Regions from separate parts of the Planosporangium spinosum genome, predicted to be linked through region 4. Evidence: riboswitches for the same ligand, from Rfam matches in the RefSeq annotation. Region 4 holds a riboswitch; each other region holds the start of a gene.
What was found. A riboswitch is a leader RNA that binds a small molecule or an ion and turns the genes downstream of it on or off. The one in region 4 is predicted to bind cyclic di-AMP.
Positions count from the first base shown of each region.

Region 1 (3,997 bases), on a different contig from region 4:
GCTCGCGCGCCCCGTGGCGAAACCGCCGCGACTGTCCGTTCCCGCATTCACCCATCAGCCACCATCCAACACGTACTATCTCGACGGTATCTTCCATTTCGGGTAAAGCGGGGTGAATTGAGCAGATCGGCGGGCCGCCAGCGGCACCTCGACACCCGGGTCAGGTTCCGCGACATCGGCCAGGTCCTCGACGAGCGCGCGGTCACGACGGTGTTCCAACCGCTGGTACGCCTCGACACCTACGAGACCATGGGGTTCGAGGCCCTCAGCCGGGGGCCGGTCGGATCGCCGTGGTACGCGCCGTCCGCGCTCTTCCCCGCCGCGCAGGCGGCCGGCCGGCTGGACGAGCTGGACTGGGTGTGCCGGGTTCTGGCCTACCAGCAGGCGCTGCGCGCCGACCTGGACCCGTCCATCGCACTGTTCGTCAACACCGAACCGCTCGCCCTGCGTACCGAGTGCCCGCCGGACCTCGCCCCCTGGCTCGATGTCGCCCGCCGCCGCCTGCGGGTGGTCACCGAGATGACCGAGCGCGCGGTCGCCGCCGACCCGTCGGCGCTGCTCACCGCGGCGGCCACGGCCCGGTCGGCCGGCTGGGGCGTCGCCTTCGACGACGTCGGCGCCAACCCCGCCTCGCTGGCGCTGATGCCGTTCGTGCACCCGGACGTGGTCAAGCTCGACATGCACCTGGTGCACCACCCGCACCGGCCGGAGGTGGCGCGGGTGGTCAACGCCGTCATCGCGTACGCCGAGCGCACCGGCGCCACGATCCTCGCCGAGGGCATCGAGACGCCGGCGCACCTCGCCACCGCGCTCAGCATGGGAGCCACGGTCGGGCAGGGCTGGCTGTTCGGCCCCGCCCAGCGACTGCGCCGTCCGGCGCGGCCACCGCGCGAGCCGCTCGCGTTCGTGGCCGCGCCGGAGACCGCCGCGCCGGCCAGCCGCACCGAGGCGCGTACCCCGTTCGAGATCGTCGCCGCCCGGCGCCCCACCAGCCACTCCACCAAGCGCATGCTGCTGCCGATCAGCAAGTACCTGGAGGCCAAGGCGACCGACCGGACCGAGCCTCCGGTACTGCTGAGCTGCTTCCAGGAGGGCCGTCACCTGACGCCGGCCACCGTGCGCCGCTACACCGGCATCGCCGATACCGCAGCGCTCGTCGCGGTGCTCGCCACCGACGTCGGCGAGGAGCCGATCCCCGGGGTACGCGGAGCGCGGCTGACCGCCGACGACCCGCTGCGGGGCGAGTGGAACGTGATCGTCGTCGGCCCGCACTTCACCGGCGCACTGGTGGCGCGCGACCTCGGCGACGGCGGCCCGGAGATGGACCGGCGATTCGAGTACGCGCTCACCTACGACCGGGGCCTGGTCCTGGCGGCGGCCCGCTCCCTGCTGCACTGGGTGGTCCGCACCGACGTGGTCCGCACCGACCAACCTCCCGGCCGGCACCGGCCGCCGGCGGACGCCGGCAATGGCCGTACGGCGACCGCGGCCCGCCATTCGGCGTAACCCGAACGGCCGGCGATGGCCGACCGGGCACCGAGAAAGGAACGGTCGGCTAATTGGCGTGTATCACTGTGTGGAAAATCTCGCGCGGGGGCATTCCACACAGTGGACGAAATCACGCATCAATGCCGCCGAGTATCGGAAATGACGCCACTACCAGCCAAAACTCGGCAATTTGAGCCGCCCACCAGCCACCGTGGACCGTCGCATCGGAGATCAGTAAAGGCTCCCTCGGTAACGCTCTGCCATGCCCTCAGAACAGGACGTAACAACGACTTTCACCTAAGGTGGGGAGCCAGTACGCGTAACGGACAGGATGTACTTCCCGTACGTCCAAGATCACGTTAAGTTGGTCTAGGCCCGCTCGTAAGTCCGCCGCCCAACCCGGGTGACGACGAGCCGGCACCGCCGAATCGCATAACCCGTCGCCGCCCGGCGGCGCACGGGGTGAACCGGGGAACCACCCGACGGCCACGCCGTCCCGGGGTGAATCCGCAGGACCCTGCGGTAGGGCCATCTTCTTCCGGCCCGAACCCGTCAGCTAACTCGGTAGGCGGTAAGGAAGAAGGGTGCTCTGTGCCTGCAGTACCACGACTGCTGCGTGCCATGCTCCTGGGCGCGGTGGGGGTAGCCGTCCTCGCGCCGGCCACGGCGGCCAACGCGGAACCCTCAGCGAGCGACCTGACGCAGCAGATCAACCAGTCCTCCAGTGCCCTCGAAAAGATCGTCGAGCAGTACAACGGCGTGGGCGAGAAGCTGAAGGCGACCCAGGCCGCCGCCGACGAGCTCAACGTCAAGATGGCGCCGCTCCAGTCACAGGTCGACCAGGCCTACGACAACGTCGGCAAGATCGCGGCGCGCGCCTACATGGGCGGCGCGGCCCGGCCGATGACGCTGTTGCTGTCGGACGGCTCGTCGGGCAACGTGCTGGCCGAGCTCACCTCGCTCAACCACATCGCCTCCACCGAGCAGCGCCAGATCGAGGGCTACGCCCAGATGAAGGCGCAGTACGACACGCAGAAGAAGCAGCTCGACGACCTGCTCAACCAGCAGCGGGCCGACCAGAAGAGCCTGGCCGACCAGAAGGCGAAGATCGAAAGTGACCTCGCCACGCTGATGGAGCTGCGCAAGAAGGCCTACGGGTCGGCGACCACCCCTCCGCCGACCAACAAGCCCGCCGCCCCGAACATCGCCGGCAGCGCCGGCACCGCGGTGAAGTTCGCGTACAACGTCATCGGCAAGCCGTACGTCTACGGCGCCGCGGGCCCCAACGGGTACGACTGCTCCGGGCTGACCATGGCGGCCTGGGCGGCCGCCGGCAAGTCGCTGCCGCACAACGCGGCGATGCAGTGGGACCAGGTCGCGCACATCTCGGCCAGCCAGCTACAGGCCGGTGACCTGGTCTTCTACTCCGGTCTGGGGCACGTCGCCATCTACGTCGGCGGCGGCCAGGTGATCCACGCACCGCAACCCGGCGACAATGTCAAGCTCGCCAGCGTCAACATGATGACGCCGTACGGGTACGGCCGGGTCCGCTAGACAGCACACCCATGATCGCGGGGGACTGGACACACCGGTCCCCCGCGATCATGCTTTTCGGGGTGAGCTGGGATCCCGCGCAGTACGAACGGTTCGCCGCCGAGCGGGCCCGCCCCTTCCACGACCTGACCGCCCGGATCCGCACCACCGCGCCGGAGCGCGTCGTCGATCTCGGCTGTGGCCCCGGCACGGTCACCGCCACCCTGGCGGACCGGTGGCCCGGCGCCCACGTGTACGGCCTCGACTCCTCGCCGGAGATGATCGCCGCCGCCGAACGGCTGACCCACCCGGGCCGACTGGAGTTCGGCCTCGGCGACATCGCGGCCTGGCGGCCCGACCCCGGGTCGGTCGATGTGATCGTCTCCAACGCCGCGCTGCAATGGGTGCCCGACCACCTGGCGGCGCTGCCCACCTGGGCGGCGGCGCTGCGGCCGGGCGGCGCGCTGGCGATCCAGGTACCCGTGTCCGACGGCATGGCCGCCGCGGACGTCATCCACGCGGTCGTCACCGCACCGGAGTGGACCGATCGGCTCCGCGCAGCCGCGTCCGGCACCGGGCCACGGAGCGCGAGCCCGGTACGTCCGGTCGACGAGTACCTCGACGTGCTGGCCGGCAGCGGGCTGGCGGTCGACGCCTGGCAGACCACCTACCTGCACATCCTGCCCGGCACCGACCCCGTCCTCGAATGGTTCGCCGGCACCGGCCTACGGCCCTACCTCGACGCGCTGGCCGGCGACCCGCCAGCAGCCGCACGCTTCCGCGACGAGGTGGCGTGGCGGCTGCGCGAGGCGTACCCGAACCGCGGCTACGGCACCGTACTGCCCTTCCCCCGCCTGTTCATCGTCGCCAGCCGGGCCTGAGACCCCCGCCCGGGTGGGCTGCCCGTACGTGTCGTACGGACACGACGAGGGCCGGACCCCACCGGGGTCCGGCCCTCGTCACGTTCTTCAGATCG
Region 1 is NZ_JBLYUB010000015.1:125,405-129,401, reverse strand. It holds gene ACNTMW_RS20540 (ATP-binding protein) at 1-55, opposite strand, end outside; gene ACNTMW_RS20535 (sensor domain-containing phosphodiesterase) at 118-1,506, shown strand; cyclic di-AMP (ydaO/yuaA leader) riboswitch at 1,900-2,074, shown strand; gene ACNTMW_RS20530 (C40 family peptidase) at 2,080-3,042, shown strand; gene ACNTMW_RS20525 (methyltransferase domain-containing protein) at 3,105-3,902, shown strand.
Region 1: it holds a riboswitch for cyclic di-AMP, as region 4 does, so the genes downstream of both, ACNTMW_RS20530 (C40 family peptidase) here and ACNTMW_RS10280 (C40 family peptidase) in region 4, are expected to answer to the same signal.

Region 2 (3,997 bases), on a different contig from region 4:
TCGTCCTGGTGGTGATCGGCGTCGGTGTCTTCTACGTCAACACCGCCAACTACACGCCGTTCTTCCCCTTCGGGGTCGGCGGGGCGTTCACCGGTGCGGCGACCGTGTTCTTCGCGGTCTTCGGCTACGACGCGATGTCGACGGCGGCCGAGGAGTCCCGGGACGCCCAGCGGCACATGCCCAAGGCGATCGTCTACTCGCTGGCCGTCTCGATGGTGCTGTACGTGCTGGCCTGTCTGGTGTTGACCGGGATGCAGTCGTACCGCGACATCAACCCCAAGAGCGGGTTTTCGTCGGCCTTCGCCTCGGTCGGCCTGTCCGGCCTGGCGTCCGTGATCGCGGCCGGCGCGATCATCGGCATCCTCACCGTCATGTTCACCTTCATGTTGGGGGTGACCCGGGTCTGGTTCTCGATGAGCCGCGACGGGTTGCTGCCGACCTGGTTCGCCCGGACCCACCCGGTGCGCAAGGTACCCACCCGGATCACCTGGCTCACCGGCGCCGTCTCGGCGTTGATCGCCGGCTTCCTGCCGATCGGGGCTGCGGCCGAACTGACCAACATCGGTATCCTGCTGGCCTTCGTCGTCGTCTGCGTCGCCGTGATCGTGCTCCGGTACCGCCGGCCCGACCTGCCACGCACCTTCCGGACGCCCGGTATGCCGGTGGTACCCGCCATCGGGGTGCTGTTCTCCCTGTGGCTCATCACGTTCCTCAAGCCGGAGACGTGGCTGCGCTTCGCCGTGTGGTTCGCCGTCGGGCTGGTCGTCTACTTCGCCTACAGTCGCCGCAGGTCTCTGCTGGCTCCCGGCAATGGAACCGTGCCGGTGCCGGGCACCTCCGATGATTCGTCGGCGGAGCGTCGACCCGGCCATGGGTCTTCGGCCGAGCATTCGCCCGGCCATGGGTCTTCGACCGGGCATCAGCCCGGCGACGGGCCGTCGGTGCGCTGAGCGCGATAAGGTCCAGCGGCGATCGACCCGTATTGACGGGTCGATGCCGGCCAGCCGACGCTGACGGGGCCATGGCGCATGCTGAAAGCGCCTCCGGGAAATGGTCGAGCGTCAGCCGTTGAAATTGCGCTCCCCGCGACGCCATTCGACGAAGATTTACGTTTTCGCATGGGTGGCCGGCAACGTGATCATTAATGGGTACGTCCACCGGGGCGAACATGGGACTGTGGGCGGGGTCGGATGTTCGCGAGCTGGCAGGTCGCCGAGTTACATAAACGAATTGAAATATTGAAAGAATGTGCAGGCGGTACGGGGCCAGTGGTCGTCGACCGTGGCGTGTCCGGACGCCGGACGCACCCGGACGCCGGACGCGTGTCCGGACGGGCCGGTTCGGTGCCGCGGATACGTGCACCGGTTCGGCGTCGCGGAATCCCGGGGCGGCGCCCGGTGATGCGGCATCCTCGCGCCACCGGCAGTCGGCGCGACCGGGCGGGTCGACACCAGGGAGCATCCCGGCCAGGGCATCCCGGTCAGGGCATCCCGGTCAGGGCATCCCGGCCAGGGCATCCCGGTCAGGTCATCCCGGCTCGGGATTCCTGGGCGGCGGTGTCCTGGCGGTTGAGTCCTGGCGGCTGAGTCCTGGCTGCGGAACTGCGGAGCCCTGGCGGAGTGTGTCCGATTGGGCCGGGCTCGAGGCGTCGCGGGTGTGGCCGCCTCGGCACGCATGATCGTTTTCCGACTATGGGAAATGCGCATCGAAGGCCGCAATGCAGGATTCAGAAATGATCTATCAATTGCTCCGTACGTGCGGCGGGTAACAGGAATTGGGTCTTGGCAGCGGCGATGGGCCACCAGTAGTGTCATCGCGTCTGATCCGGTTGATGTTGCCGTCGGCGACGCCGGAGCGGGCCCGCTGAGTCGTCTTTGTCTACGAGCCGGGGACCCACCGAACGTTTGGGGTGAATCCGTGGGCCGAATGGCCCATGGTAGGGCGTCCTTCCCGCCCGAATCCGTCAGCTAACCCGGTAAGCGGCAGCGTAAGGAGATCATGCTCGTGCAAGACCCCTGTCCCATCCTCCGCGATACTCCACCCACTTTGGACACGCCGCCGGCCACTCCGGTTCGGGTCGGTCCCTGACCTCGACCCGCTAGGTCACATCAAAGGTCGGTGACGCGAGGATGCCGCGTGCCGGGCAGTCCGCCCGGTACCACCACCGGACAGTTCCCGGGCGTACCGGGTACCCCGGTCGCTCGACAGGTACGAGACGGCCGTTCGTCGCGGTGGCGTAACCCTCCTCGTCGTCATGCCAGACCACGGTGGCGCTCTCGATGCCGCTCACGCCTCCGGCCACTCACGCACGGGTGTCGCGGTCGCAGGCTGATACCACCGCGTCCAGGTTCGCCTGCGCGGACATCTCTGGTCCTCGTGTGTCCCCGTCGCCGCGTCGACCGGTAGCTCACAGGGTCGTCGGCCGGTGTTCGGCCGAGGGCCGGCAAGTTGCGTGGAGTAATTGAATTGAAGCCCCTCCGTACCCGTACCCGGTTCCGGCATGCCGCACCGTCCGGTATTTCCCGCCTCGCACTCGTCTCGGCGGGCGTGCTCGCCGTGGCCGCCACGAGCGGCATTCTGATCAGTGAGTCGTCCGGCCAGGCGACGTCGAAGACCTCGACGAATGTGGCGCTTGTGGACACCACCACCCGTGACGGCGGCGCTGAGCGGGCCGACCGGAGCCAGAGTCGTACCCAGGCCCCGGCCCAGTCATCGGCTCCGGCCCGGACCCAAGCCCGGGCTTCAGCTCAGGCCCCGGTGCAGGCTCAGGCCCCGGCGCAGACTCAGGCGCCTGCCCAGGCCCAGGCGCCTGAGTCTGCGCAGGCGCAGGCGCAGGCCCAGGCCCCGGCCGCGCCGTCGGCCGCTCCCACCGCGACGCCCGCCCCGGCCCCGCCGGTGGCGAAGGAGCTGGACTACCAGTACCAGTCGCAGCCGAACTACTACTACTGCGGCCCGGCGTCCACCCGGATCGTGCTGACCGTGCGTGGTAAGACCCCCAGCCAGGACGAGGTGGCCCGACTGCTGGGTACCGACACCGGTGGGACCGACTCGGCCGTGGACACCACCCGGGTCCTGAACTCCGTGCTGGGTACCGACTTCTACCAGACCAGGTCGATTCCGGGACCCGCGGCCACGCCTGCCCAGATGGACCAGCTGCAGGCGGACGTCGTGCACGCCGTCAGCAACGGCTACGGCGTCGTCGCCAACGTCGTCGGCTCCGCGACGGACACCAATGGCAACTGGCACAGCTACGGCGGCGGGCACTACGTGGCCATCGTCGGGTACAACGACGAGGGGCGTGCGGTGAAGATCGCCGATCCGGCCAACCCGAGCGCCAGTTCGTACTGGGTCACCACCATCAACATGGCCAAGTGGATGGTCAACCGGGGCTACTCGTACTGACCGCCCGAGCTCCCCGGGTTTCCTCCCGTCACCGATCCGAGGGCCCGGCCGGCGAGAATCGCCGGCCGGGCCCTCGGGCGTCGGAGCGAGTGTGGGGGCTGCCCGTGTCGGCGTGCCGGCGACCCTGGACGTGAGGATGATATGTCGTGGTCCGTTCGGTTCCCGTTAATTAGAAGAGGATTAGGAGCCTTGGGTGTTCTGCGCAGATGTGCCTAGGGTCGATGCGGATCGCCGTCACCCCTCCGACCGGCGGACGACACGAAGGAACGTGTACGTGAGGCTGTCAGCCGCCCCTGCCCGACCGACCCTGCTCGTTGCCGCACTCCTCGCCGCCGCCGTCCTGGTGGGACTGCTGCCGGCGGGGCCGGTACACGCCGCTCCCGGCGCCGCCGGCCCGGAAGGTGGTGCCTCGTCCCTGCGTGACCAGCTGGACGCGGCGGCGCGGGGGTACAACGACGCCGCTGCCAGACTGGAGACCTCCAAGACCCGTCAGGGTCAGCTCAACGAGCAGATGCGGGTGACCGAGTCGCAGCTCGCCCAGCTCAACGCCGCGGTGGCCGAGCTGGCGGCCACGGCGTACAAGGGGGGCCGCGCC
Region 2 is NZ_JBLYUB010000002.1:384,911-388,907, reverse strand. It holds gene ACNTMW_RS04555 (amino acid permease) at 1-950, shown strand, start outside; cyclic di-AMP (ydaO/yuaA leader) riboswitch at 1,852-1,997, shown strand; gene ACNTMW_RS04550 (hypothetical protein) at 2,099-2,290, opposite strand; gene ACNTMW_RS04545 (C39 family peptidase) at 2,467-3,402, shown strand; gene ACNTMW_RS04540 (coiled-coil domain-containing protein) at 3,683-3,997, shown strand, end outside.
Region 2: it holds a riboswitch for cyclic di-AMP, as region 4 does, so the genes downstream of both, ACNTMW_RS04545 (C39 family peptidase) here and ACNTMW_RS10280 (C40 family peptidase) in region 4, are expected to answer to the same signal.

Region 3 (3,997 bases), on a different contig from region 4:
CATGAACCAGGCGGCGATGCTGACCCGGTTCGCCCGGGAGGCGGCCCGCCCCGGGTTCGACTGCTTCCTGCTGGCCGGCCGGTACACCCTGCTCGACCAGTCCGGCCTGGACGGACTGCTGCCGCTGTGCGCGCAGCGGGGGATCGCGGTCCTCGCCGGTGGGGTCTACAACTCGGGCCTGCTGGTCGACCCGTCGCCCACCTCGCACTTCGACTACGCGCCGCCGCCCGCCCCGGTCCTGGCGAAGGCGCTCGCCATCAGGCGCGTCTGCGACCGGTACGGGGTGCCGTTGCCGGCCGCGGCGATCCAGTTCCCGCTCGGGCACCCCGCCGTCACCAGCGTCGTCATCGGGGCGCGGTCGCCGGAGGAGGTCGACGAGAACGCCGACCTGTTCGCGTACCCGATCCCGCCGGCGCTCTGGGCCGACCTGCGGGCCGAGGGACTGCTGCCCGCGCACGTACCGGTACCGACCGGATGACGCCGGGGCGTCCACTCCCCGGCGGGAGTGGACGCCCCGGTTTCCGTTATGTCGTCGAGCCTCGTCGTTGAGGCTCACCGTCAGCGCGCGAGCCGCCGGCCCCGGCGGGTGTCAGAGCTGGAGCTGCTGACCCGGCAGGATCAGGTTCGGGTTGCCGCCCACCACCTGGCGGTTGAGCGCGTACAGCGCTTCCCAGCCGCCGTTGACGCCCTGGCGCTCGGCGATGGTCGACAGCGTGTCACCGGGCTGCACCTGGTAGGTACGGCCGGTGGCCTGCACCGGCGTTGCCGGCTGAGCGGCCTGGGCCGGCGCCTGCTGCTGCGACTCCCCGCTCGACTCGGACTTCCCGCCGGACTGGCTCTTCGTGGTGGCCTTCTTCGGCGTGTAGCTCTGCGTCGAGCCCCCACGGGAGCCGCAGACCGGCCAGGCGCCCATGCCCTGACCTGCCCGGACCTTCTCCGCGACGGCGATCTGCTGCTCACGGGTAGCCTGGTCGGCGCGGGCGGCGTACTGCTTGCCGCCGTAGCCGGCCCACGTGCTCTGCGTGAACTGCAGACCACCGTAGAACCCGTTGCCGGTGTTGATGCTCCAGTTGCCGCCCGACTCGCACTGGGCGACCGCGTCCCAGTTGACGCTCGAGGCGGCGCTGGCGGCCTGAGCCGGACCCAGCAGGGATGCCGCACCGGCGGCGCCCGCGGTGACGGCGCCGAGCGCGAGGCGCCCGGAGAGCCGACGCGTGGCCGACCGACGGTAGTGGCGTGCCTGGTACCGGTTGTGTGCCATGTAAAAACCTCCACGCCTACGAGGTGAGCTGTCGGGTTCGGGCCGAGGAGCCCGGCCGCGCTGCGGCTTCACCCCGAGGTACGCAACGAGCGTGGTGCGTACCGGGAAACGTGTGGTTCCCCCGCTCCTGCCTGGTTGACGGGTTCCCGGCGGCCGGTGGCAGGACTCGGCGTTACCGACCGTGGGGCCCGCGGTCGCGGACATAGCCGACGGTAATCACGGGCTGAGCGGGCCGACAAAGTTTTCGCTCGAATTGGTGATTTTCTTCATTCTCCGGCATGCACATGGTGAAAGTTCTATACGCAGAGTGATCGAATCGGGTACTGGTGAATGATCGCGGAGTATCAGCCCGTTCACTTCCGACGGCCCACTCCCACCACCCGTGCCCCTCCCATGATCATGAAGGCTTCGTGGCCATGGCCACGCAACTCTTCACGATCACGGGAGGGCGCGCGGTAACGGCGCGGCGGGTAGTGGCGCGGCGGCGCAGCGGCGGCGCCGGAGGTGCGTCAGTTCCACGTACCGGCGGCCGCTCGCGGTTGTCGCGCCGCCTGAGCTGGGTGACTGGGCGGCTGGGTGACTGGGCAACTGGCCGGCCGGGCAGCCGGCCGGCCGACCTCAGCTTGCCGGTGTCGGAGCGGCGACCGGGCTGCGGTGCCCGTCGCGGTCGACGGCCCGCACGCCGAACAGCACGTTGTCCTTAGACAGGTCGATCGTGGCGGTGGTGACGTCGCCGACCGCTATGACATGCGTCCACTCCGGTGCCGTCGTCTCGCGCCAGAGCACCTCGTACCCGGCCAGATCGGGTTCGGTACCGCGTTGCCACCGCAGCGTGGTGTCGTTGGTCAGTCCGGAGGTGTCGATCTGCACGCTTTGCGGGGTGCCGGGCGCCTGCGCCAGCGACCACAGCGCGGCGGCGTTCACCTTCGCCACCCGGGTGATGTACCCGAAGTCGCAGAACTCCGGTAGGTCGCCGTAGACCACGCCGTTCTCCACCCGCGTGTCCTGGTGCTCGTGCGCGAAGTTCTCCCGCGGCTCGGTGAAGCGGGCCGCCGGGTAGCCCTGCTGCAGGAACGAGAGGTGGTCGCTGCCGCGCAGGTACCGGTCGCGCCGCCAGATCACGCGTACCGTCATGCCGGTCTGCTCGTTGCTGGCCACGTCCCGGACGAACCGGCCGAGCTGTCGGGAGGGGCCGTCGTTCTCGCCGCCGACGGCCTGGCGGATCGCCGTCTGGGCGGCGGTCTCCGACGTCGGCACGCCCTCGACGAACAGCCGGACGGTACGCGGGTCGGGAGGGGTGCCGTCGTGCGCGTCGCCGGTGCCGACAATGTCGTTGCTGAACATCCCGCGTACCTCGACGCCGGCCTCCTTGAGCTGCTTGGCCAGGTAGGCCGACCCGTACAGCCCCTGCTCCTCGCCGGCCACCGCGACGAACATGATCGTCGCCTCGGTCCGGCGGGTCGCCATCACCCGCGCCAGCTCCATCACGACGGCCACCCCGGACGCGTCGTCGTCGGCGCCCGGCGCGTCGCTGGTGGCGTTCATGACGTCGGTGACGCGCGAGTCGTAGTGGCCGGACACCACGTACACCCGGTTGGGCGCGGTGTCGCCGCGTAGCGTCGCGATGACGTTGGTGATACGGGTGGGTGCGGGGATCCGGGGCGAGACCTCCTGGACGAACGACTGGAGTTCGACCGTCATCCGGCCGCCGGACGCCGCCGCGTACTCGCGCATCTGGGCGTGGATCCAGTCCCGGGCGGCGCCGATGCCGCGTGCCGGGTCGTCCTGGGAGGACAGGGTGTGACGGGTACCGAACGCGACGAGCCGGCGTACGGTGGCCTCGATGCGGCGCTGGTCGAGTTCCCCGAGCAGCGCCCGTAGCTGCCGGTCCGGCGGTTGCGGGGTGACCGGTCGCCCGGGACCGGTGACGGCCGGGGCCGGCGCGGAGGCGCCGGTGAGCGCCGGGCCACCGGTCGGCGCAGGTTCACCGAGCAGCGGCGCCGCCACCGCGGCCGACCCGCCGACCAGTGGCGCGGCCACCGCCGCGGTCCCGGCGGACGCCGCCAGGAACGCCCGTCGTGAGGGCGTGGCCCGTCGGTTACTTTCAAATTCAAGATTTTCCATACGGCGCATCGTCGTCCGGCACCGCGCGCCATGTCCATGCCTGTGACCGCGGCGGCCGGCACCGCACCGCCCGGCTCGGTGCGGGCGTCCACGTCGGAGACGGCCGCACGCTCTGCCGACGGCGGCGGAGAGGGGAGCAGATCGCCGGCTGCACATCTGCGCAATCGATCCGTGGGCCGAGAATGGGACGTGACCGGTCGATGCGCGTAGAGTCGGGTACGTCTTGTGGCCGGCGTTCCAGATGCTGGCCGGGTGACATCCGCCTCCACGTTTGCACCTGTGACGCGTGTACCTGTGACGTTCACACCTATGACGTTCGCGCCTCCGACATACGCACCGCTGCGGGCCGCGTGCCCGCGAGACCGCGCCTCTCCGTCTCGGCGATGAGCCGGCCGCCCGTCGTGGCTCCTTGTCGAGACCCGGTACGGCGTCGGCTGCGCCTGTCGGGGTCTGATCGGGTGACCCAGCCTGATCGGGTGGCACAGCCTGATCGGGTGACCCAGCCTGACTGGGCGATCCAGCCGGCCGGGTGGTTCATCTGGTCCGGTGTCCAGGTGATCCACCGTCTCTCCCAGGGGGTTCGGCATGGACCTTGTCGATGTGTACCGACAC
Region 3 is NZ_JBLYUB010000002.1:417,159-421,155, reverse strand. It holds gene ACNTMW_RS04715 (aldo/keto reductase) at 1-478, shown strand, start outside; gene ACNTMW_RS04710 (transglycosylase family protein) at 590-1,261, opposite strand; cyclic di-AMP (ydaO/yuaA leader) riboswitch at 1,260-1,443, opposite strand; gene ACNTMW_RS04705 (M20/M25/M40 family metallo-hydrolase) at 1,880-3,385, opposite strand; gene ACNTMW_RS04700 (TIGR03086 family metal-binding protein) at 3,971-3,997, shown strand, end outside.
Region 3: it holds a riboswitch for cyclic di-AMP, as region 4 does, so the genes downstream of both, ACNTMW_RS04710 (transglycosylase family protein) here and ACNTMW_RS10280 (C40 family peptidase) in region 4, are expected to answer to the same signal.

Region 4 (3,997 bases):
ACCCTCGAGCCCACCATCGAGCAGTACAACGCCGTTCACGGCCAACTCACCGCGAACAAGGCCAAGGCCGACCAGTTGCAGGCGCAGTTGCAGCCCCTCCAGTTGCAGGTCGACATGGCGATGTCGACGGTCAGCAACCTCGCTGCCAGCGTCTACAAGGGCGGGCGCGGGTCGACCGTCAACGCCATCCTGAGCACCAACTCGCCCACGGCGCTCGCCGAGCAGTTGACGCTGCTGGACATGGTCGCGCGTAGTCAGCGCGACCAGATCAGCACGGTGGCTGCCGCGCGCGACAAGTTCGCCGCCGACAAGACGTCCCTCGACAATCTGATCGCACAGCAGGCGAAGCAGGACGCCGACCTCGCGGCGAAGAAGAAGCAGATCGAGGAGCAGCTCAGCCAGTTGCAGCGGATGCGCCAGCAGGCGTACGGGAGCAGCGGCTCCACCGGCGTGCTGAAGCCGACCGCCTGCCCGGTGGAGTTCACCGGTGGCCCGGGCGGGACCGCCGCGCAGAAGGCGTGCGGCCTGATCGGCAAGCCGTACTACTGGGGAGCAGCGGGCCCCAACGGTTACGACTGTTCCGGCCTGACGATGGTCGCCTGGCAGGCGGCCGGCGTCCGGCTGGACCACCTGGCCAGCGCCCAGCGGAGGAAGTCGACGGCGATCACCCGGGACCAGTTGCGCACCGGTGACCTGATCTTCTTCGGCTCCGACAACCACCATGTCGGTATCTACGTGGGCGGCGGCTGGATGGTTCACGCACCACACACCGGTGACTACGTCCGGATGGCGCAACTGACCGGGTACTACGCCAACAACGTGTCGGGGTACGGCCGCCCGGCCTGAGTTCCCGATCACAGAGAGCGCCGGCGATCGATTGATTGCCGGCGCTCTTTCGGCGTGTCACCCTTACGGTGAGCAGTGAAACGGTCACCATTCACCGACAACAGGCGTCCAGTTTGGGTGACATTCCGCACGTCCGATGGATTTGCGGGCAGCAAGATTCACATCCTCTGCCAGTTGCGCAATGGTTAGCCGGTGTGGCGATTTACACACCACCGTCCGTAGATGGCTAAGATCCGCTCTGTATCGCCGATGAGGACGCCGGAGCCGCGAAACGGCAGGTCAGAAGGGCTGTTTTGGGAATCCATGGCCGTCCCTGCCCACGGCCCAATCCTGGACTTGCCACAACCCTTGACGCGCCATAGCGTGATTGCTCGTCGGGCGGGAGTCCGTACCCAAAGCGGGTGCGCCGCGCGACACCGCTCAATCGTCTCATCGACGAGCCGGGGACCCAATCGTGTCCCGGGGTGAATCCGCTGCGTCAGCGGTAGGGCGAACTTCCCGCCCGAACCCGTCAGCTAACCCGGTAAGCGGTCATGGAAGTAAGGAGCCGGACTCCGGTGGAATTGCATACGATGCGGCCTTCCGGGTCGCGTCTGAAACCCGTGCGTACTGTCTTCGGTGGCGTCGGGGCGGTCTGCGCCGGACTGGTCATCGCGCTGGGCCTGTCGACCAGCGCCCACGCCGCGCCCGCCGATCCTGCCGCCATCGAGGCGCAGATCAACGAGGCATGGAACAAACTCGAACCCGTGCTGGAGCAGCACAACGGCGTCAAGGTCCAGCTCGCGGACAACCAGGCCAAGGTCGCGCAGCTCGAGGAGCAGATCAGGCCCCTGCGGCTGCAGGTGGACGTCGCGATGAGCCGGGTCGGTTCGATCTCCGAGCGCGCTTACAAGAGCGGCCAGGCGTCGGCGCTGAGTGCACTGCTCACCAGTAGCCAGCCGACCAACCTCGCCGACCAGCTCGCTCTGCTGGACGCCATGGCCAAGAACGAGCGGGACCGGGTCGCCGACGTGGCTCGGATGAAGGAACAGTACGACACGCAGAAGAAGCCGCTCGACGATCTGGTCAAGAAGCTGACGGTCCAGGAGAAGCAGCTCGCCGACCAGGAGAAGCAGCTCAACGACCAGATCGCGCAGTTCAACAAGATGCGCCTGGAGGCCTACGGCACCAACGCCCCGCAGGGCAACCTGCGCCCGGCGCCGTGCCCGGTCTTCCTGGACGGCAGCCCCGGCTCCAAGGCCGCCCAGATCGCTTGTAGCAAGATCGGAACCGCGTACATCTTCGGCGCCGAGGGTCCGAAGAACTTCGACTGCTCCGGCCTTACGAAGTGGGCCTGGGCGCAGGCGACCGGCGGCCGGGTCAACCTGTACCACTACACGGTGACCCAGTTCCAGACGACCAAGCGGGTCAGTCGTGACCAGTTGCGCACCGGTGACCTGATCTTCTGGTTCTCTGACATGCACCACATGGGCATGTACGTCGGTGACGGCTGGGCGCTGCACGCACCGCAGTCCGGTGACGTGGTCCGGATGGTCCGCATGGACGCGATGCCGATCTCCGGCCTCGGCCGACCGGGCTGATCCTCACTGTCTTCGGAATCGGGGTGGCGGGTTTTCCGCCGCCCCGATTTTCGTTGCCGCGTCGGTCACCCGTTCGCGCAATCGGCAGCGATCTCGTACATGTGTTCGATAAACTGTACCCATGGCTTCCTGGTCCGAGTTTGCCGCCGTCGAGCCCCAGCTCGCGGCGTCGATCCATGCGCTGGTCCATCAGTACGGGCCCGGCCTGGGCTACCTCGCGACCATCCGGCCGGACGGGGGTCCGCGGTTGCACCCGGTCTCGCCGTTCATCACCCGGGACGGCCTGTACTGCTTCGTCATCGACTCGCCCAAGCGCCGCGACCTGGAACGTGACGGGCGGTACGCGCTGCACTCGTTCCCGCCCGAGACCACCGACGACGAGGCGTACGTGTCGGGCATGGCACACCTGATCACCGACCCGGCGCGGGTCGAGCGGTACGCGATCGAGATGCGCGCCGAGCCCCTGGCCGACTGGCGGCTGTTCGAGTTCACCGTCGACGTGGCCATGATCGTGCGGCACCGCCAGTCCCCGAGCCCGGTCGACCAGTTCGCCCGCGCATACCGCCAGGTCTGGCGTGATCCACGCCCAACCCTGCGGTGCGAGGTGCGCTGAGGCGGCCGGGTCGGCTAGAGTAGGTTCCGCTCCACTCGCGGGTGTAGTTCAATGGCAGAACATCAGCTTCCCAAGCTGACAGTGCGGGTTCGATTCCCGTCACCCGCTCCACAGACAATCGCCCTGGTCAGGACCATGATCCCGACCGGGGCGTTTGGCTATTCGCGTTGTCAGATGGGCCGTCGGGCCATTAACCCACCGTGGTGAGCGCTTCGGCGGCACCGTCGTCCGGGTGTCCGGTCGGCCCGGTGCACGGCACGATCCTGGCGGTGGTCGACCAGCCCGCCTCGATCGGCGCGCTGCCGCGGAGGTACGCCGGGAGATGGCCGCGATGCCCGCGCTCGAGCAGGTCTCCGCCGGCTCCGGAACCTGGTGAGGTGACCGTGCCTCGGCGATGCCCAGCACCGGCCCGGGGAGCATTACAGGTGCAGAAGGGGTAAAACTGGAGATATCGGAATATAGCCGGGCAAAAGTTCGTATTGTGCTGGCCATGACTGACTTCTTCCCCGGTGGTACTCCCGCCCCCGCCATGCCGACCTCGGACAAGTCAAAGGTCGTGGCCGGTATTCTCCAGATTCTGCTGGGCTCGTTCGGCGCCGGCCGCTTCTACACCGGTCACATCGGCCTGGCGATCGGGCAGATCGCGGTGACCTGGCTCACCTGCGGCTTCGGCTACCTGTGGCCGCTGATCGACGGGATTCTGATTCTCGTCAAGGGTGGCACCGACGCACAGGGACGGCCGCTGCGCGAGAACTGAGCGGGCTGCGGCGGGCGACCGTCCTCGCCGTCCGTGCGTACGGACACCCCGGTGGGTTGGCCCCGCCGGGGTGTCCCGCGTTTCATGCCCGGTCCATGCATCCGGCCGCGCGGTCGGATGCCGCCCACCGGACCGCGGTCCTGGCCACCACCGACCGACCGTGCGGTCGCTGCCACTCACCGAACGCGGCCCTGCGGTCGC
Region 4 is NZ_JBLYUB010000006.1:40,527-44,523, reverse strand. It holds gene ACNTMW_RS10285 (C40 family peptidase) at 1-846, shown strand, start outside; cyclic di-AMP (ydaO/yuaA leader) riboswitch at 1,254-1,391, shown strand; gene ACNTMW_RS10280 (C40 family peptidase) at 1,449-2,426, shown strand; gene ACNTMW_RS10275 (pyridoxamine 5'-phosphate oxidase family protein) at 2,548-3,039, shown strand; tRNA gene ACNTMW_RS10270 (tRNA-Gly) at 3,077-3,150, shown strand; gene ACNTMW_RS10265 (TM2 domain-containing protein) at 3,569-3,796, shown strand.